One region of the Hydrogenophaga aquatica genome, then DNA from elsewhere that is predicted to be linked to it. Evidence: predicted binding sites of a transcription regulator. Region 1 holds the regulator's gene; each other region holds the start of a gene.
The links. Region 1 encodes sigma-54, which starts transcription at its own class of promoters, with help from an activator protein. Its sites were predicted from a motif close to TGGCANGNAANCTGCTTT; they were not measured.
Positions count from the first base shown of each region.

Region 2: a site for sigma-54 is predicted at 1,097-1,114, ahead of glnA (type I glutamate--ammonia ligase). Genes of this name have one in related genera too.
Region 3: a site for sigma-54 is predicted at 2,937-2,954, ahead of ACYVHH_RS15245 (circularly permuted type 2 ATP-grasp protein). Genes of this name have one in related genera too.

Region 1 is NZ_BAAGVK010000024.1:71,154-77,027, reverse strand. It holds gene argS (arginine--tRNA ligase) at 1-470, shown strand, start outside; gene ACYVHH_RS16590 (SPOR domain-containing protein) at 477-1,109, shown strand; gene ACYVHH_RS16585 (thiol:disulfide interchange protein DsbA/DsbL) at 1,210-1,848, shown strand; gene lptA (lipopolysaccharide transport periplasmic protein LptA) at 1,961-2,599, shown strand; gene lptB (LPS export ABC transporter ATP-binding protein) at 2,596-3,357, shown strand; gene rpoN (RNA polymerase factor sigma-54) at 3,365-4,942, shown strand; gene ACYVHH_RS16565 (THUMP domain-containing class I SAM-dependent RNA methyltransferase) at 4,957-5,874, shown strand, end outside.
Region 2 is NZ_BAAGVK010000002.1:176,921-182,794, reverse strand. It holds gene ACYVHH_RS01940 (EI24 domain-containing protein) at 1-103, shown strand, start outside; gene ACYVHH_RS01935 (competence/damage-inducible protein A) at 100-930, shown strand; gene glnA (type I glutamate--ammonia ligase) at 1,161-2,576, shown strand; gene ACYVHH_RS01925 (hypothetical protein) at 2,705-3,235, shown strand; gene glnL (nitrogen regulation protein NR(II)) at 3,247-4,326, shown strand; gene ntrC (nitrogen regulation protein NR(I)) at 4,412-5,874, shown strand, end outside.
Region 3 is NZ_BAAGVK010000020.1:49,424-55,297, reverse strand. It holds gene ACYVHH_RS15260 (TRAP transporter permease) at 1-24, shown strand, start outside; gene ACYVHH_RS15255 (DUF1850 domain-containing protein) at 46-519, shown strand; gene ACYVHH_RS15250 (alpha-E domain-containing protein) at 485-1,444, opposite strand; gene ACYVHH_RS15245 (circularly permuted type 2 ATP-grasp protein) at 1,457-2,902, opposite strand; gene ACYVHH_RS15240 (EAL domain-containing protein) at 3,032-4,888, shown strand; gene ACYVHH_RS15235 (DNA internalization-related competence protein ComEC/Rec2) at 4,834-5,874, opposite strand, start outside.

The DNA.
Region 1 (5,874 bases):
GGACCAGCAAGGACGCCGTCCGCTTCTTCCTGCTCAGCCGCAAGCCCGACACCGAATACACCTTCGATGTGGACCTGGCCATCCAGCAGAACAACGACAACCCGGTGTTCTACGTGCAGTACGCCCACGCGCGCATCTGCTCGGTGCTGGCGTCCTGGGGTGGCGACGTCGCCAGCCTGAAAGACGCCGATCTGGGCGCGCTGGAGGGCCCGCAGGCCCAGGCGCTGATGTTGCAACTGGCCAAGTACCCCGAGATGCTGACCGCCGCCGCGCAGGACTTCGCCCCGCACGACGTGACCTTCTACCTGCGCGAACTGGCTGCCGCGTACCACAGCTACTACGACGCCGAACGCATTCTGGTCGACGACGAGGCCGTCAAGCGTGCCCGCCTGGCCTTGGTGGCAGCCACCGCGCAGGTGTTGCACAATGGCTTGGCGGTGCTCGGGGTAAGCGCGCCGCGGAAGATGTAAATGCACATGAAGAAACAAGCAGGTGGAACGCTCGTCGGGTTCATCGTCGGGCTGATCGTCGGACTGGGCGTGGCCCTGGCCGTGGCCGTGTACATCACCAAGGTTCCGGCGCCTTTTGTCGACCGCGGCGTGCAGCGCAAACCCGACCAGGAAGCCATCGAGAAGGAACGCAACCGCGACTGGAATCCCAACGCCACGCTCGGGGGCAAACCTGTGGCGGCCCCGTCACCCGACGCCACCGCGCCAGCGCCCGACGCCACGGCCGTTGCACCGGCCCCCGCGCCTGCGCCCGCTCAAGCCCCTGCTACCGGCAAGGGCGACCCGCTGGGTGAACTGATCCAGTCACGCACCGCCACCAGCCCCGGCCAGGTGCCGACCGTCGAAGCGGCGCCCCAGCCTGACCCCTTCGTCTATTACGTGCAGGCCGGCGCGTTCCGCGGGCCGGACGAGGCCGAAGCCCAGCGCGCCCGCCTGGCCATGCTGGGCTTCGACGCCAGGATCACCGAGCGCGAACAGGCCGGCAAGCCGGTGTTCCGCGTGCGGATCGGACCTTTCGAGAAAAAAGTGGAAGCCGACGTGATGCAGGAGCGGCTCAATGGCCAGAACGTCGAGAACACGCTGGTCCGGGTGCAGCGCTGACCATGCCGGCCCGCTGGAACTTTCCCGGCAGGTGGTGAACCCAACAGCCCAAAGCCTGGCCGCGCATGCGGCCTTTTTCTTACCGATGGAGCGTAACAAGATGCAACGACGTGAATTCTCCCGTGCCCTGGCAGGCGCTGGCGCATTGGCTACTGCAGGCTGGAGCGGGATGGCCTGGGCCCAGATTGGCGGTTTCAAGGACGGCAGCGACTACCGCCGCCTGGCCCGCCCGGTGCCGGTGGACGCCCCGTCAGGCCAGATCGAGGTGCTCGAATTCTTCTCCTACTCGTGTGTGCACTGCTACCGGTTTGAACCGGTGATGAAGGAGTGGATGAAGACCCTGCCCGCCAACGTCGTCGTCAAGCGCACGCCGGTGGGCTTCAACGCTGCCTTCGAACCCCTGCAGCGCTTCTACTACGCGCTGGAGGCCATGGGCAAGCTCGACGCCCTGCACGACAAGGTGTTCAAGGCCATCCACGAAGGGAACGAGCGGCTCAGCAAGCTCGACAACATCGCCGACTGGGTGGCCAAGCAGGGCGTGGACAAGACCCAGTTCACCCAGACCTTCAACTCCTTCGGCGTCACGGGCAAGGTCAAGCGCGCCACCCAGCTGCAGGAAGCCTACGAGGTGGAGGGCACCCCCGCCCTGGGCATTGCCGGGCGCTTCTACGTGCCGGGCCAGGCCGCGCGCACGGTTCAGATCGCCAATGCACTGATCGCCGAAACCCGCAAGGGCTGACGACTCCACCAGCGTTTGCACGGGGCATGCCGGCACGCCCCGCCACAAACCCCGCAGGGGGTGGCTACAATCGTTGCATTCTCTAAATGCAAGTTTCGTGCCTCTAGCCACCATGTCCTCAAACCGCCCCCTGCCAACCCGTCCGCTGCTCGGTGGCGTGCTGCTGGCCGTGGCGGCCATTGCCTGGCTGCCCGCCCACGCCGAACGCGCAGACCGCCTCCAGCCCATGAACGTCGAGGCAGATGCCCTGCGCTACGACGACGCGCGGCAGACCAGTGTGTTCACCGGCAACGTCGTCATCACCAAGGGCACTATCGTCATCCGCGGCCACCAGGTCGACGTCAGACAGGACCCCCAGGGCAACCAGTTCGGCACGGTGACCGGCGGCAAGGACAAGCTGGCCTTTTTCCGCCAGAAGCGCGAAGGCCTGCAGGAATTCATCGAGGGCGAGGCCCAGCGCATCGACTACGACAGCCAGGCAGACACGGTGAAGTTCACCGGCCAGGCGGTCTTGCGCCGCTTCAAGGGCGCTACGCTCAACGACCAGACCAGTGGCGGCGTCATCATCTACGACAACAAGTCCGAAACGTTCTCGGTCGACGGTGGCAGCCCCAACCGCACCCCCGAAAACCCCTCGGGCCGCGTGCGCGCCGTGCTCACCCCCAATTCCGCCACGGCTGCGCCTCCCGCGGCCCCGGCCCCCAACACCCGCCCCCTGCAACCCAGCCCCCGGATGGAGACCCGCCCGTGACGGCGGCCAGCGCATCCGACAGCCGGCTGCAAGCGCGCGGGCTGCGCAAGAGCTATGGCAAGCGCCTGGTGGTGAAGGACGTTTCACTGGAAGTGCGCAGCGGCGAAGTGGTGGGCCTGCTCGGCCCCAACGGCGCAGGCAAGACCACGTCGTTCTACATGATCGTGGGCCTGGTGCGGGCCGACGACGGCCACATCACCCTCGACGGACAATCCATCGAAGACCTGCCCATACACCGCCGTGCCCGCCTGGGCCTGGGCTACCTGCCGCAGGAGGCCTCGATCTTCCGCAAGCTCACGGTGGAACAGAACGTGCGTGCGGTGCTCGAGCTGCAAACCGACGCCCAGGGCCGTGCCCTGAGCGAACCCGAGATTGCCACGCGGCTCGACCAGCTGCTGGAAGACCTGCACGTGGAACACCTGCGCCACTCACCGGCCCCCGCGCTGTCGGGCGGTGAGCGCCGTCGTGTGGAAATCGCCCGCGCGCTGGCCACCAACCCCCGCTTCATCCTGCTGGACGAACCCTTTGCCGGCATCGACCCCATCGCCGTGATCGAGATCCAGCGCATCATCGGTTTCCTCAAGGCGCGTGGCATCGGGGTGCTTATCACCGACCACAACGTGCGCGAGACGCTGGGCATCTGCGACCGCGCCTTCATCATCAGCGACGGCCACGTGCTGGCCCAGGGCACCCCGGCCGAGATCGTGGACAACGCCGACGTGCGCCGCGTCTACCTCGGCGAACACTTCCGCATGTAAGGCCGGCATGAAGCAGGGCCTGTCTTTACGCGTCTCGCAGCATCTGGCGCTCACGCCGCAGCTGCAGCAATCCATCCGCCTGCTGCAGCTGAGCACGCTGGAGATGGCCCAGGAAGTCGAGCAGATGCTCGACGAAAACCCCTTCCTGGAACGGGACACGGAAACGGCCGAGCGCGAGGACTTCGGCGTGGCCCAGGTGGATGCCACGCCCAGCCTGGGCGACCAGGTAAGCGAGTGGGCAAGCGGTGAGGCCCCCGCCGCAGGCAGCCCGGACACGGCCGCCGACGTGTCCAGCGAACCCCTGGAAGACGCGACACCGCTGGAGCAAAGCTGGGAAGGCGACGGTAGCGTGGAATTCACGCCCGACGACAGCGAATGGGGTGGCGACGCCCCGCCGCGCAACGGCGCGCGCGACGACGACGAAGACGTCAGCGCCGCCGATCTGGCCAGCGAGCACATCACCCTGCCCGCGCACCTGCACGAACAAGCCCTGGCCCTGCGCCTGAACGACGACGAGCGCGCCGCACTGTATTTCGTCATCGAGTCGCTCGACGAGGACGGCTACCTGATCGAACCCCTGGCCGAACTGGCCGACGCCGTGCTCGCCCAGGAGGAACAGGCGCGCGGGCGCACGCTGCAGGGCGACGAGCGTCTGGCCCGGCAGGAGGAACTGCACCAGTTGCTGCAGACCGCGCTGCACTGGCTGCACAACATGGAGCCCGCAGGCGTGGGCGCGCGCGACCTGGCCGAATGCCTGAAGCTGCAGATCCTGGAACTTCGCAACACCCCAGAGGCCCGCGCCGCGCTGAGCATCTGCGAACAGCCGCTGGAGCTGATGGCCAAGCGCGACGTCAAGCGCCTGAGCAGCCTGTGCGGCTGCGGCGACGAACTCGTGCGCGCGGCACTGGCGCTGATCGCCCGGCTCGAACCCAAGCCCGGGCGCCGCTTTGCCGACGTGCAGCGCAACGTGGTCGTGCCCGACGTGATCGTGACCGCCGCTGGCCGGGGCTTCAAGGTGCAGCTCAACCCCGACGTGATGCCGCGCCTGCGCGTGCAGGACATCTACGCCAACGCCATGCGCGGCCAGCGCGGCGAAAACGCCCAAGGCATGCAGCAGCGGCTGCAGGAGGCGCGCTGGTTCATCAAGAACATCCAGCAGCGCTTCGACACCATCCTGCGCGTGGCCAGCGCCATTGTCGAGCGCCAGCGCAACTTCTTCATGCACGGTGAACTGGCCATGCGCCCGCTGGTGCTGCGCGAGATTGCCGACGAGCTGGGCTTGCACGAGTCCACCATCAGCCGCGTGACCACCGCCAAGTACATGGCCACGCCCTTCGGCACCTACGAACTGAAGTACTTCTTCGGCTCGGCGCTGGGCACCGAAACGGGAGGCAATGCCTCCAGCACCGCCGTGCGCGCCCTCATTAAGCAGTTCGTCGCCAGCGAGAACCCCAAGAAACCGTTGAGCGACAACCAGATTTCCGACATGCTCAAGGAACAAGGCATCGAGTGCGCGCGGCGCACCGTGGCCAAGTACCGCGAATCGCTGCGCATTGCGCCAGCCAACCTGCGCAAAGCCATCTGACCGATATTTGACCAATGAATGCACTGACCCTTTTCCTGCCCTGCGCCGCTGGCGTGGAAGACTTTCTGGCCGCCGAGGTGCAGCGCGTCACCGGCCTGCCAGACACCGCCATGCAGCGCTCGCGCGGCGGCGTGGAGGTGAACGCCAGCTGGCGTGACGCCCTCAAGCTCAACCTGCACAGCCGCCTGGCCCAGCGCGTGCTGGTGCGCCTGGCACGCCAGCCCTACCGCAGCGAGCAGGACATCTACGCCGCCGCCCACGGCGTGGCCTGGGAGATCTGGTTCACACCGAAAGAGACCATCAAGGTTGAGATCACCGCGCAGCACAGCCCACTGAAGAGCCTGAACTTTGCCGCGCTGCGCGTGAAGGACGCCATCTGCGACCGCCTGCGCGACAAGCGCGGCGCACGCCCCAGCGTGGACACCGCCCGCCCCGACGTGCGCGTGTTTGCCCACCTGACCAAGGACGACGTGACGGTGTACGTGGACACCTCGGGCGAACCCCTGTTCAAGCGCGGCTGGCGTGAAGACAAGGGTGACGCCCCACTGAAGGAAACGCTGGCCGCCGCCATGATTGCCGCCACCGGCTGGACCGGCTGGAATGAAAACGGCCAGCCCGTGCCGCTGTACGACCCCTGCTGCGGCAGCGGCACCGTTCCCATCGAAGCGGCTCAGATCGCCTTGAACATTGCGCCCGGACGACAGCGCCGCTTTGCCTTTGAAAAGCTCATGCCCTACCAGGCACATGTGTGGCAGGTACTCAAGCAGGAGGCACAGGCCGCCGAGAAGAAACTGCCCGCTGGCAGCGCGCCCTTCATCTTCGGCAGCGACGTGGCTTTCCGCATGGTGGACTTTGCCCGCCGCAACGCCGAGCGAGCCGGGGTGGCCCACGCCATCGAACTGCGCGGCGGCGACGCCCTGCAACGCATGCCC
Region 2 (5,874 bases), on a different contig from region 1:
GGTGGATGCCCCGCCGCCGTCCGATTCCGTGTTTCCTTCTTCCCCTGACAAGAACCGCCTTGCGTCGGACGTGATCGACGTGGAGGCAAGAGACGTCTCATGAGCACCACAGCCATGCCCGCCTTCGGGCTCATCATCGTTGGCGATGAAATCCTCTCTGGCAAGCGCGCCGACAAGCACATGCCCAAGGTCATCGAGCTGCTGGGCGCGCGCGGCCTGACGCTGGCCTGGGCGCGCTACGTCGGGGACGACCGCCCGGCCATCACGGCGGCCCTGCGCGACGCGTTTGCCAGCGGCGACGTGGTGTTTTCCTGCGGCGGCATTGGCGCGACACCGGATGACCACACCCGCCAGTGCGCGGCAGCGGCATTGGGGGTTGACCTGCTCTTGCATCCCGAAGCCAAGGCCCTGATACAGGAGCGCATGCGGGACGTGGCGCAGGAACAGGGCGTTCCCTACGAGCCGGACCGCGATGACAACGTGCACCGGCTCAACATGGGCGTGTTCCCTGCGGGTGCGGGCATCATCCCCAATCCGTACAACAAGATTCCCGGGTTCTCGTGCGAGGGACCAGGGGGTGGCGCAGTGCATTTCGTGCCGGGCTTCCCCGTCATGGCGTGGCCGATGATCGAGTGGGTGCTGGACCAGCGGTACGCCCACCTGTTCCGCCGTGTCACGCGCGAGGAGCGGTCGGTCATCGTCTTTGGCGCCATGGAGGCGGCCTTGACCCCCTTGATGGAGGCCGTCGAGGCGCGCCACCCGGGTGTCAAGGTGTTCAGCCTGCCTAGCGTGGACCACCCGCAGTGGGGGCGCCACATCGAACTGGGCGTCAAGGGTGAGGCGGGACTCACGGCGCCTGCCTACGCTGACCTCAGGCAGGGCCTGGTGGCGGTGGACGCCAAGCTTGGCCCCGAAATGGTGCGTTCTTGATTGCACTTAGTTGGTGCGTACTGCACCTATAAGGTGCTGATACGCGATTTTTGAGCCAGGCAGGTGTGGTTTGCTTGCACCTGCGGCACGCAAACAGGGCGTGCAAACCGGGCACAATAGCGGCGTGCGCCGTACCGGCTTGGTGCGACCACCGGCCCGGCGGAGTTGGCATGGATGCTGCTTCAACGACGCGGTCAAGTTTTTTTACCCATCCGACCAGGAGATTTCTGATGGCCAAGACCGTCGCAGACGTGATGAATATGGTGAAGGACAACGACGTCAAGTTCGTCGATTTCCGCTTCACCGACACCCGTGGCAAGTGGCAGCACATTACCATTCCCGTGTCGCAGTTCGGCGAGAGCAAGTTCGACGAAGGCCAGGCGTTCGACGGCTCCTCCATCGCCGGCTGGAAAGGCATTGAAGCCTCCGACATGCTGCTGATGCCCGATGCCAACACCGCTTTCGTCGACCCGTTCGTCGAGGAAACCACGCTGGTGCTGGTCTGCGACGTGATCGAGCCGACCGACGGCAAGGCCTACGAGCGCGACCCCCGCTCCATCGCCAAGCGCGCTGAAACCTACCTGAAGGCCACCGGCCTGGGCGACGTGGCCTTCTTCGGTCCGGAACCCGAGTTCTTCCTGTTTGACGAAGTGCGCTGGAGCAACGAACCCGGCCACAGCTTCTACCAGATCGAGGAATACGAAGCCCCCTGGAACAGCGGCGCCAAGATCGAAGGCGGCAACCGTGGCCACCGTCCCCGCACCAAGGGCGGCTACTTCCCCGTGGCGCCGGTGGACAGCACCATCGACATGCGCAACGAGATGGTACTGATCCTGGAAGCCGTGGGCGTGCCCGTGGAAGTGCACCACCACGAAGTGGCTGGCGCCGGTCAGTGCGAACTGGGTACCAAGTTCTCGACCCTGGTCGAGCGCGCTGACTGGACCCTGCTGCAGAAGTACGTGATCCAGAACGTGGCCAACGCCTATGGCAAGACCGCCACCTTCATGCCCAAGCCCTACCATGGCGACAACGGTTCCGGCATGCACGTGCACCAGTCGATCTGGAAAGACGGCAAGAACCTGTTCGCTGGCAGCGGCTACGCCGGCCTGAGCGACTTCGCGCTGTACTACATCGGTGGCATCATCAAGCACGCCCGTGCCCTGAACGCCATCACCAACCCCGGTACCAACAGCTACAAGCGCCTGGTTCCCCACTTCGAAGCCCCGGTGAAGCTGGCCTACTCCGCCAAGAACCGTTCCGCTTCCATCCGCATCCCGAACGTGGCGTCCGACAAGGCCCGCCGCGTGGAAGCCCGCTTCCCGGATCCCCTGTGCAACCCCTACCTGGGCTTTGCCGCGCTGCTGATGGCCGGTCTGGATGGCGTGGAGAACAAGATCCACCCGGGCGAGGCCGCCACCAAGGACCTGTACCACCTGCCCCCGGAAGAGGACAAGCTGGTGCCCACCGTGTGCCACAGCCTGGACCAGGCCCTGGAGCACCTGGACAAGGACCGCGCGTTCCTGACCAAGGGCGGTGTGTTCACCGACGCCTGGATCGACGCCTACATCGAGCTGAAGATGCAGGAAGTGACCCGCGCCCGCGTGGAAGTCTCTCCGGTCGAGTACGACATGTACTACAGCCTCTGATCGACGCTGCGATCGCACAGGAAAGGGACGGTGGAAACCGTCCCTTTTTTGTCTTGGGGAAGCGTGGCACTTTTCAGCGATACTGGGCGTCTGACACGAAGGGGGTACACAGAACCCCGGAGCAAAAGATGTTGATTTCCTGCAAGAACCGGCAAGCCAGCGCCGTGCTTTTGGGCCTTTGCATGGGACTGGCGGCGCTGCCTGCCCTGGCCCAAAGCCAGATCTACCGCTGTGGCAACGAATACACGAACAACCCTGGAGACGCCAAGGCGCGGGGTTGCCGCCTGGTCGAGGGTGGCAACCTGACCATTGTGGAAGGGGCGCGTCCGGCGCCAGCTGCCGCGCCGAATGCCGCCAACGCCACGGCGCCGCGTGCCCGTGCGCCTGGCGAGCGCGTGGGCGCTGCCGAGCAGCGTGCGCGTGACAGTGATGCGCGCGCCATCCTTGAAGCTGAGCTGCGCAAGGCCGAAGCGCGCGTGGCGGAGTTGCGTGCCGAGTACAACAATGGCGAGCCGGTCAAGACCCCTGCCGAGGTGCGCAACCCGAAGCTCTACCAGGACCGCCTGGCAGATGTGAAGGCGACCCTGGAGCGTGCCGAAGCCGACGTCGCGGGCATCAAGCGCGAGTTGGCGCGCACCGAAGGCAACACAGGCCGGTGAGCCGCGCAGCAATGATCGGACGCCGCAAGACGCCTACCCCCGAGCAGCGCTTCCACGCGCTGGACATGCTGGCCACGCTGACGGCCGTGGTGGATGCGCGGGGCGCTATCCTGTTCGCCAATTCGGCGCTGGAAGACGCCGTGGGCCTGTCGCGCCGCAGCATTGCCGGCGTGCCCATGACCGACTGGTTCACCGAGCCGGAACTGCTGCAGAACGCCCTGGCAGGTGCCGGCGGCAACGAGTACGCGGTGATCCGCTACGACACGCGGCTCAAGCGCCTGAACCACGACCCCTTGCCCGTGCACCTGGTGCTGGCGCAGACCGACGTGCCCGGCGAGCTGGTGGTGGAGCTGCTGCCACTGGAGCAGCAGGCCCGCCAGGAGCGCGAAGAGCGCCTGATCGACCAGGCGCAGGCCAACAAGGAACTGATCCGCAACCTGGCGCACGAGATCAAGAACCCGCTGGGGGGCATCCGTGGCGCGGCGCAGCTGTTGCAGATGGAGCTGGATTCGCGCGAGCTCATCGAGTACACGCAGGTGATCATCCACGAGGCGGACCGCCTGCAGTCGCTGGTGGACCGCCTGCTGGCGCCACACCGGCGCGCGCAGGTGGTGGGTGATGTGAACATCCACGAAGTGTGCGAGCGTGTGCGCGCCCTCATCCTGGCGGAGTTCCCCAAGGGGCTGAAGGTGGTGCGTGACTACGACACCTCCATCCCCGAGTTCCGCGGAGACCGCGAGCAGCTCATCCAGGCGGTGCTCAACATTGCGCACAACGCGGCACATGCCTTGCGCGAACGCATCGAGCAGGGTGACGCGCAGATCGTCTTTCGCACGCGCGTGGCCAGACAGGTAACTTTTGGCAAGCAACGGTACCGGTTGGCATTGGAATTGCATGTCATCGACAACGGGCCCGGCGTGCCCGAAGAGATCAAGGACCGCATCTTCTACCCGCTGGTGTCGGGCAGGGATGGCGGCTCCGGTCTGGGGCTGACGTTGGCTCAAACCTTCGTGCAGCAGCACCATGGCCTGATCGAATGCGACAGCGAGCCGGGCCGCACCGATTTCAAGATGCTGATCCCTCTGCCTTGAAGCCGTTGCAGCCGAAGTGCCCGGGGTGACGTGACAGACACAACAAGGTGCAGGGGGGTCGATGACAGACACAGGAAGCGCGCGCATGAAACCCATCTGGATCGTGGACGATGACCAATCCATCCGGTTCGTTCTCGAAAAGGCTTTGCTGAGGGAGAACTTGCCGACGCGCAGCTTCACCAACCCGCGCGAGGTGATCGACGCACTGGATGACGCGGACGACGAGGGACCGCAGGTGCTGGTGAGCGACATCCGCATGCCGGGCGGCTCAGGGCTGGAGTTGCTGGAGCAGGTCAAGAAGCGCCTGCCGGGCCTGCCCGTCATCATCATGACGGCGTTTTCCGATCTGGACAGCGCGGTGTCGGCCTTCCAGGGCGGCGCCTTCGAATACCTGCCCAAACCGTTTGATCTGCCGAAGGCGGTGGAACTGATCCGCCGCGCGGTGGAGGAGAGCCAGCGCGAGGAGGTGTCGGAGGAGCGTTTGACCGCGACCCCCGAGATGCTGGGCCAGGCCCCGGCCATGCAGGACGTGTTCCGCGCCATTGGCCGCCTGAGCCAGAGCAACGTGACGGTGCTGATCACCGGTGAGTCGGGTTCAGGCAAGGAGCTGGTGGCGCGCGCGCTGCACAAGCATTCACCGCGCGCGAGCGGCCCGTTCGTGGCCATCAACACGGCGGCCATTCCGAAGGACCTGCTGGAAAGCGAGCTGTTCGGCCATGAACGCGGTGCCTTCACCGGCGCGCAGACCATGCGGCGCGGCCGCTTCGAGCAGGCCGAGGGCGGCACGCTGTTTCTGGACGAGATTGGCGACATGCCCTTCGACCTGCAGACGCGCCTGCTGCGCGTGCTGAGCGACGGCCACTTCTACCGCGTGGGCGGACACAGCGCCGTGAAGGCGAACGTGCGCGTGATTGCAGCGACGCACCAGAACCTGGAGCAGCGTGTGAAGGAGGGCGGCTTCCGCGAGGACCTGTTCCACCGCCTGAACGTGATCCGCCTGCGCCTGCCCGCCTTGCGTGAGCGCAAGGAGGACGTGCCCATGCTGACACGGCACTTCCTGCAGCAGAGTGCCAAGCAGCTGGACGTGGAGCCCAAGCGCATTTCCGAGGCGGCGCTGCAGGTGCTGTGCGCCTTTGAATTCCCGGGCAACGTGCGGCAGCTGGAGAACATCTGCCACTGGCTCACGGTGATGGCGCCCGCGCAGCTGATTGACGTGAAGGATCTGCCGCCCGAGGTGCTGGGGCCGTCGCAGGTTGCCACTGCCGGGGGCGCGCCGCAGTCTCTGCCTTCGCCTGCGGCGCCAGCCGTGCAGGCAGCACCGGTTGCGTTTGCCCCAGCGCCCACAACGCCAGCGGCGCCGCAGGGCGCATCGAACGACTGGGAGCAGGGCCTTCAGGCGGAGGCGCTGGCCTTGCTGTCCGATGGCCGCGCGGACGTGTGGGATGTGCTGACCCGCCGTTTCGAGACCCGCCTGATCCAGACGGCGTTGGCCTGCACGCGCGGCCGGCGAATCGAGGCGGCGCAGAAGCTGGGCATTGGCCGCAACAC
Region 3 (5,874 bases), on a different contig from region 1:
GGCCAGGCTGCCGCGCTGCGCTGACCGGATGAGGCGGGGGTTGCCATGAGCCTGCTGGGCGTCTGTCTGGCACTGGCAGCCACACTGGAGCGCCCGGTGTTCCTGCCCGTGCAGAGCTTCACCCTGGCCTGGGTCCACTCGATCGAACGTTCCCGCTGGGAGGAGGACTACGCGATCGAGACCGGCCAGGACGGCCAGGACGGCCAGCCGGTGCTAAGGGCATTGCAGGCACGCATCAAGGGGTCTGCCGCAGGCATGGAGCCGCCAGACGACGCGCGCTGGGTTGACGGCTGGTACGCATACACCCCCAGGCAGCAGCACCCGGCATGGCTGCCGCTGTCACGCTCGCCATACACCGCAGACTACGAGTGGTGCGCGGGGGGCGCATGCACCCCCCTCTCCAGCGTGCTGCCCTCAGACGGGGGTATCACCCTCGTCTGGCCTTGCCGCCAGGGCGCCACCGAGGCCCCGCCGGGGGCCGGGCTCACGCGGCCACGGGCATCAGGAAGTTCTGGCTGATCCGTCCGCCCAGTTCGTTCACGCGGTCCAGGAACTGCGTGAGGAAGGCGTGCAGGCCGGTGGCCAGGATTTCGTCGATGCGCGCGTATTCCAGTTCGGAACGCAGCTTGCCCGCATGGCGCTCGGTCTCGGCAGACGTGTCGTTGCTCACCGCCGCCAGGTTCACCACCACCTCGTTCATGCAGGCCAGCAGGCTGCGCGGCATGTCGGCGCGAAGGATCATCAGCTCCGCAACGCGCTCGGGCGTGATCACCGTACGGTACACCTTGCGGTACACCTCGAAGGCGCTCACGCTGCGCAGAATCGCGCTCCAGTGGTAGAAGTCCAGCTCCTGGTCCGCCTCGCTGGCTGTGCCGTAGAAGTCTGACTCCACCGCGTGGAACTTCACGTCGATGAGCCGCGCCGTGTTGTCTGCACGCTCCAGGAAGGTGCCCATGCGGTAGAAGTGAAAGGCCTCGTCGCGCAGCATGGTGCCAATGGCCACCCCACGCGACAGGTGCGAGCGGAACTTCACCCACTCAAAGAATTCCGACGGGTCCTTTTCGAACGATCGGCTCTTGAGCAGGCGCTGCAACTCCAACCACGTCTGGTTCTGGGTTTCCCACAGCTCGGTGGTCAGCACACCGCGCACGGCTCGGGCGTTCTCGCGGGCAGCGCGCAGGCACGACACGATGCTCGACGGGTTGGACTCGTCGCGCACCATGAAGTGCAACACATCCTTGGGCGCGATTTCACCGTACTGGTACTGGTAGGCGGGCATCAGTTCGCTGATGCGCAGCAACCCCTCCCAACCCACCTGGGCCACGGCGGCCGACTGCGGCAGCAGGGAAGTCTGGTAGTTCACATCCAGGATGCGGGCGGTGTTTTCGGCGCGCTCGGTGTAGCGCGACATCCAGAACAGGTGATCAGCGGTTCTCGACAGCATATTCGTGTACCCTCAGGCTTCCAGAATCCAGGTGTCTTTCGTACCGCCGCCCTGTGACGAGTTGACGACGAGTGAGCCTTCTTTTAATGCCACGCGCGTCAGGCCGCCCGGCACCATCTGCACTTCCTTGCCGCTGAGCACGAAGGGCCGCAGGTCGATGTGGCGCGGCGCCACGCCAGACTCCACATAGGTGGGGCAGGTGGACAGGCTCAGCGTGGGCTGGGCAATGTACCCATCGGGCTTGGCCAGCAGTGCCTGGCGGAAGGACTCGATCTCGGCCTGGGTGGCGGCGGGCCCCACCAGCATGCCGTAGCCGCCAGCGCCGTGCACTTCCTTCACCACCAGGTCCTTCAGGTTGGCCAGGATGTACTTCAGATCGTCCGGGTTGCGGCCCATGTAGGTGGGCACGTTTTTCAGGATGGGTTTTTCGCCCAGGTAGAACTCGATCATCTGCGGCACGTAGGGGTAGATGGATTTGTCGTCCGCCACCCCGGTGCCAATGGCGTTGCACAGCGTGACGTTGCCCTTGCGGTACACGTCCAGCAGCCCGGCACAGCCCAGCGTGGAATCGGGCCGGAACGCCAAAGGGTCGAGGAAGTCATCGTCCACACGTCGGTAGATCACGTCCACCCGCTTCGGCCCGCGCGTGGTGCGCATGTAGACGAAGCCGTCGCGCACGAACAGGTCCTGCCCCTCCACCAGCTCCACGCCCATCTGCTGCGCCAGGAAGGCATGTTCAAAGTAGGCGCTGTTGTACATGCCGGGGGTGAGCACCACCACGGTGGGCTCGGCGGTGTGCGCCGGGCTCACTGCGCGCAGCGTCTCCAGCAGCAGGTCGGGGTAGTGGGCCACGGGTGCCACGCGGTTCTGGCTGAACAGTTCCGGGAAGAGCCGCATCATCATCTTGCGGTCTTCCAGCATGTAGCTCACGCCGCTGGGCACGCGCAGGTTGTCTTCCAGCACGTAGTACTCAGCCTCGCCCTGCCCACCGGGCACCGGGGCACGCACGATGTCGATGCCCGCAATGTGTGAATAGACACCGCCGGGCACGTCGACCCCCACCATCTCGCGACGGAACTGCGCGTTGTTCTCGATCTGCTCGCGCGGCACGATGCCCGCCTTGAGGATCTCCTGCCCATGGTAGATGTCGTGGATGAAGCGGTTCAGGGCGTTGACACGCTGGGTCAGGCCCTTTTCCATGCTGCGCCATTCATGGGCGGGGATCACGCGCGGGATCAGATCGAAGGGAATCAGGCGCTCGGTGCCTGCGCCGTCCTCGTCCTTGTCGCCATACACGGCGAAGGTGATGCCGACACGGCGGAAGATCATCTCGGCTTCTTCCCGGCGTGCAGCCATCAGCTCGTCGGGTTGCTGGGCGAGCCAGCGAGCGTAGGAAAGGTAGTGTTCTCGCACCTGCTGCGGGGCAGCGTACATCTCGTCGAAGGTCGGTCGGCTCATACGGGGCTCGCTGTTTTTGGGGCTCGACACCATCTTAGCAATTAGCGGGCCAGGGCGGCACCCAGGGCGGGCGTCACAGAAGCGTCACAAGACCGACATACGCTCAGACCTCATTCGCCAACACCGCTCATGCCCCAGACCGCCCAGATCCTTCCCATGCCCCACGGTGCCGACGCACCCAGCGTGCGCGCCCTGCTGGGGCGCGACCTGCTGCTGCCCCACTTCCAGCCCATCGTGGAAACGGCGGGTGGCAAGGTCTTCGGTCATGAGGCGCTCATCCGCACACCCGCCCACTGCCCGTGGAACAGCCCCGATGCGCTCTTCAGCGCCGCACGGCACGAAGGCCACACCATAGAGCTGGAACTCGAATGCCTGCGCCTGGCCCTGCAGCACTGGGGGCGCAGTGCCGGGCGTGGTTGGCTTTTCGTCAACCTCAGCGCCGAGGCCCTGATACAGGCGCTCATGAAGGACGGCCTGGAGCGAGTGTTCCGCCAGGCGCGTTCGGCGGGGCTGCCCCTTTCCTGCGTGGTGGTGGAGCTGACCGAGCACGAGCGCGTGCAGGACGTGCAAGCCATACAGGAAGCACTCTCTCTGCTGCGCCGCAGTGGCGGGTCGCTCGCGCTCGACGACTTCGGCGACGGCCGCTCCAGCCTGCGGCTGTGGTCGGAGCTGCGCCCGGAATTCGTCAAGATCGACAAGTACTTCATCAAGAACGTGCACCAGAGCAGCCACAAGCTGCAGACGCTGCGGGCCATCCAGCAACTGTCAGACAGTTTCGGCTCGCGCCTGATTGCGGAGGGAGTGGAAGATGCCGACGAACTGATGGTGCTGCGCGACCTGGGGCTGCACTACGTGCAGGGCTATTTCCTGGGCCGCCCGCAGCCGAATGCCGCCGACGCCGTTTCCCAAGAGGTGCACGAGGTTCTGCGCAGCCGCGAAATCGCCGTGCTGCCCGAGGCCCGCCATGCCTGCAACCGCGGCCTGACGGCACAGGCGCTGCTGATCGACGCACCAGCCCTGAAGGCACAGGCTTCGCACGACGAGGCTGCTGCCCTGTTCAACCAACGGCCGGATCTGCACGCCGTGGCACTCGTGGATGGGGAAACGCCCATCGGCCTCATTTCGCGCAAGACAGTGCAGGACCTCTACCTCCGGCTCTACTTCCGCGACCTCTACGGCCGCCGCCCCTGCACGCTGCACGCCAACCTCAACCCGCTGCTGGTCGACGTACACACCCCCATTGAACAGCTCACCCGGGTGCTCACCTCCACCGACCAGCGCTACCTCACCGAGGGCTACGTGATCACCGAGGGGGGCCGCTACCTCGGCCTGGGCACGGGGGAGCAGTTGGTGCGTACCGTCACAGAGGCCCGCATAGAGGCCGCGCGCCACGCCAACCCCCTCACCTTCCTGCCGGGCAATGTGCCCATTACCCTGCACATCGAACGTCTGCTGGAGAACGGCCAGGACTTCGTGGCCTGCTACGCCGACCTCAACCACTTCAAGGCCTACAACGACCATTACGGCTACTGGCGCGGCGACGAGATGATCCGCCTGCAGGCCGAATGCCTGGCCGCGGCCTGCGACCCGCGCCGCGACTTCCTGGGCCACGTGGGCGGGGATGACTTCGTTTTGCTGATGCAGAGCATGGACTGGGTGGAGCGCATCGAATCGGCGGTGGCGCAGTTCAACCGCCGCGCACTCGCGCTGTTCGACGAGACCGCCCGGGCTTCGGGCGGCATCCTGGCCGAGGACCGCCACGGCATCGAGCGTTTCCACCCCTGCACCACCTTGAGCGCGGGCGTTCTGGCCGTGGCTCCGGGCCGCTTCCAGCGCGCCGAGGAAGTGGCCTCTGCCGCCGCCATGGCCAAGCACCACGCAAAGCAGGCTCGCGTCGGCATGTATCTGATGGATGCCAGCGAGTGGACGGGCTACTCGCCAGCGTCGTCCTCGCTGCCGCCGCTGGCGGGCCGGTCGCTCCAATAACGCCGGGCGGCGTCGCGGTGGCACGCAGGCTTTGCTGGCACCCAGCTGCGCCAGGTGGCCGCGCCGCAATCTGCCGTGTTTACCCACTCGATTCCCCGGGCCTCGAAACGGCGCAGCACCTCGGGCGCAGGGTGTCCGTAGCGGTTGCGGTAGCCCGCCTGCACGATGGCCCACCTGGGCTGCACGGTGTTGAGCCACACCGGGCCAGAGGACGTCTTGCTGCCGTGATGCGCCGCCACCAGCCAGGCCGCACGCAAGTCCGGCCGCTGCAATGCCAGGTGTGTCTCCTGCGCCATGGGAATGTCGCCCGTCAGCAGCGTGGCGGTTTCCCCCTCGCCCACCAGCAGCACGCAAGACAAGGCGTTGTCCGACCAACCCAGCGCCTCGTCCCCCGCCTGCGGGTGCAGGAATTCGAAGGGCACGCCGTCCCACACCCAGCGCTCACCCGCCAAGCATGGCACGGCGGGTGCGGGCGTGCGTTCGCCCGTGTCAAAAGAAGCACGAAATTCGGCCCGTGGGTAGGCCTTGGCCAGGCTGGGCAGGCCACCACTGTGGTCGATGTCGTCGTGGCTGATCACCACCATGTCGGGGCGGTCGCCCAGAGCACGCAACCAGGGCAGCAGCACGCGCTGCGCAGTATCGGCTTGCCCGCCCATGGGCGGACCGGTGTCGAACAGCAGTGTGTGCGAGGCTGTGCGCACGATGATGGCGCTGCCCTGCCCCACGTCGGCGGCCAGCGCTTCGTAGCCGCCCTGCGGGGCGCGCGGCGGCTGGTACACCAGCGCAGGCCAGGCCAGCAAAGCACCCCATGCGCGCCAGCCCCACGGCAAACGCAACACCAGCAACACGCCGCCGGCCACGGCCAACAAGGCCAATACTTGGGGCAAGGCAGCGCGCTCCATGGCCGCACCCGGCCAGGCGGCCATGGCCTCCAACACATGCAGCATGGCTTGCACGGCCCAGGCGTCCAGCGTCCACAACCAGGG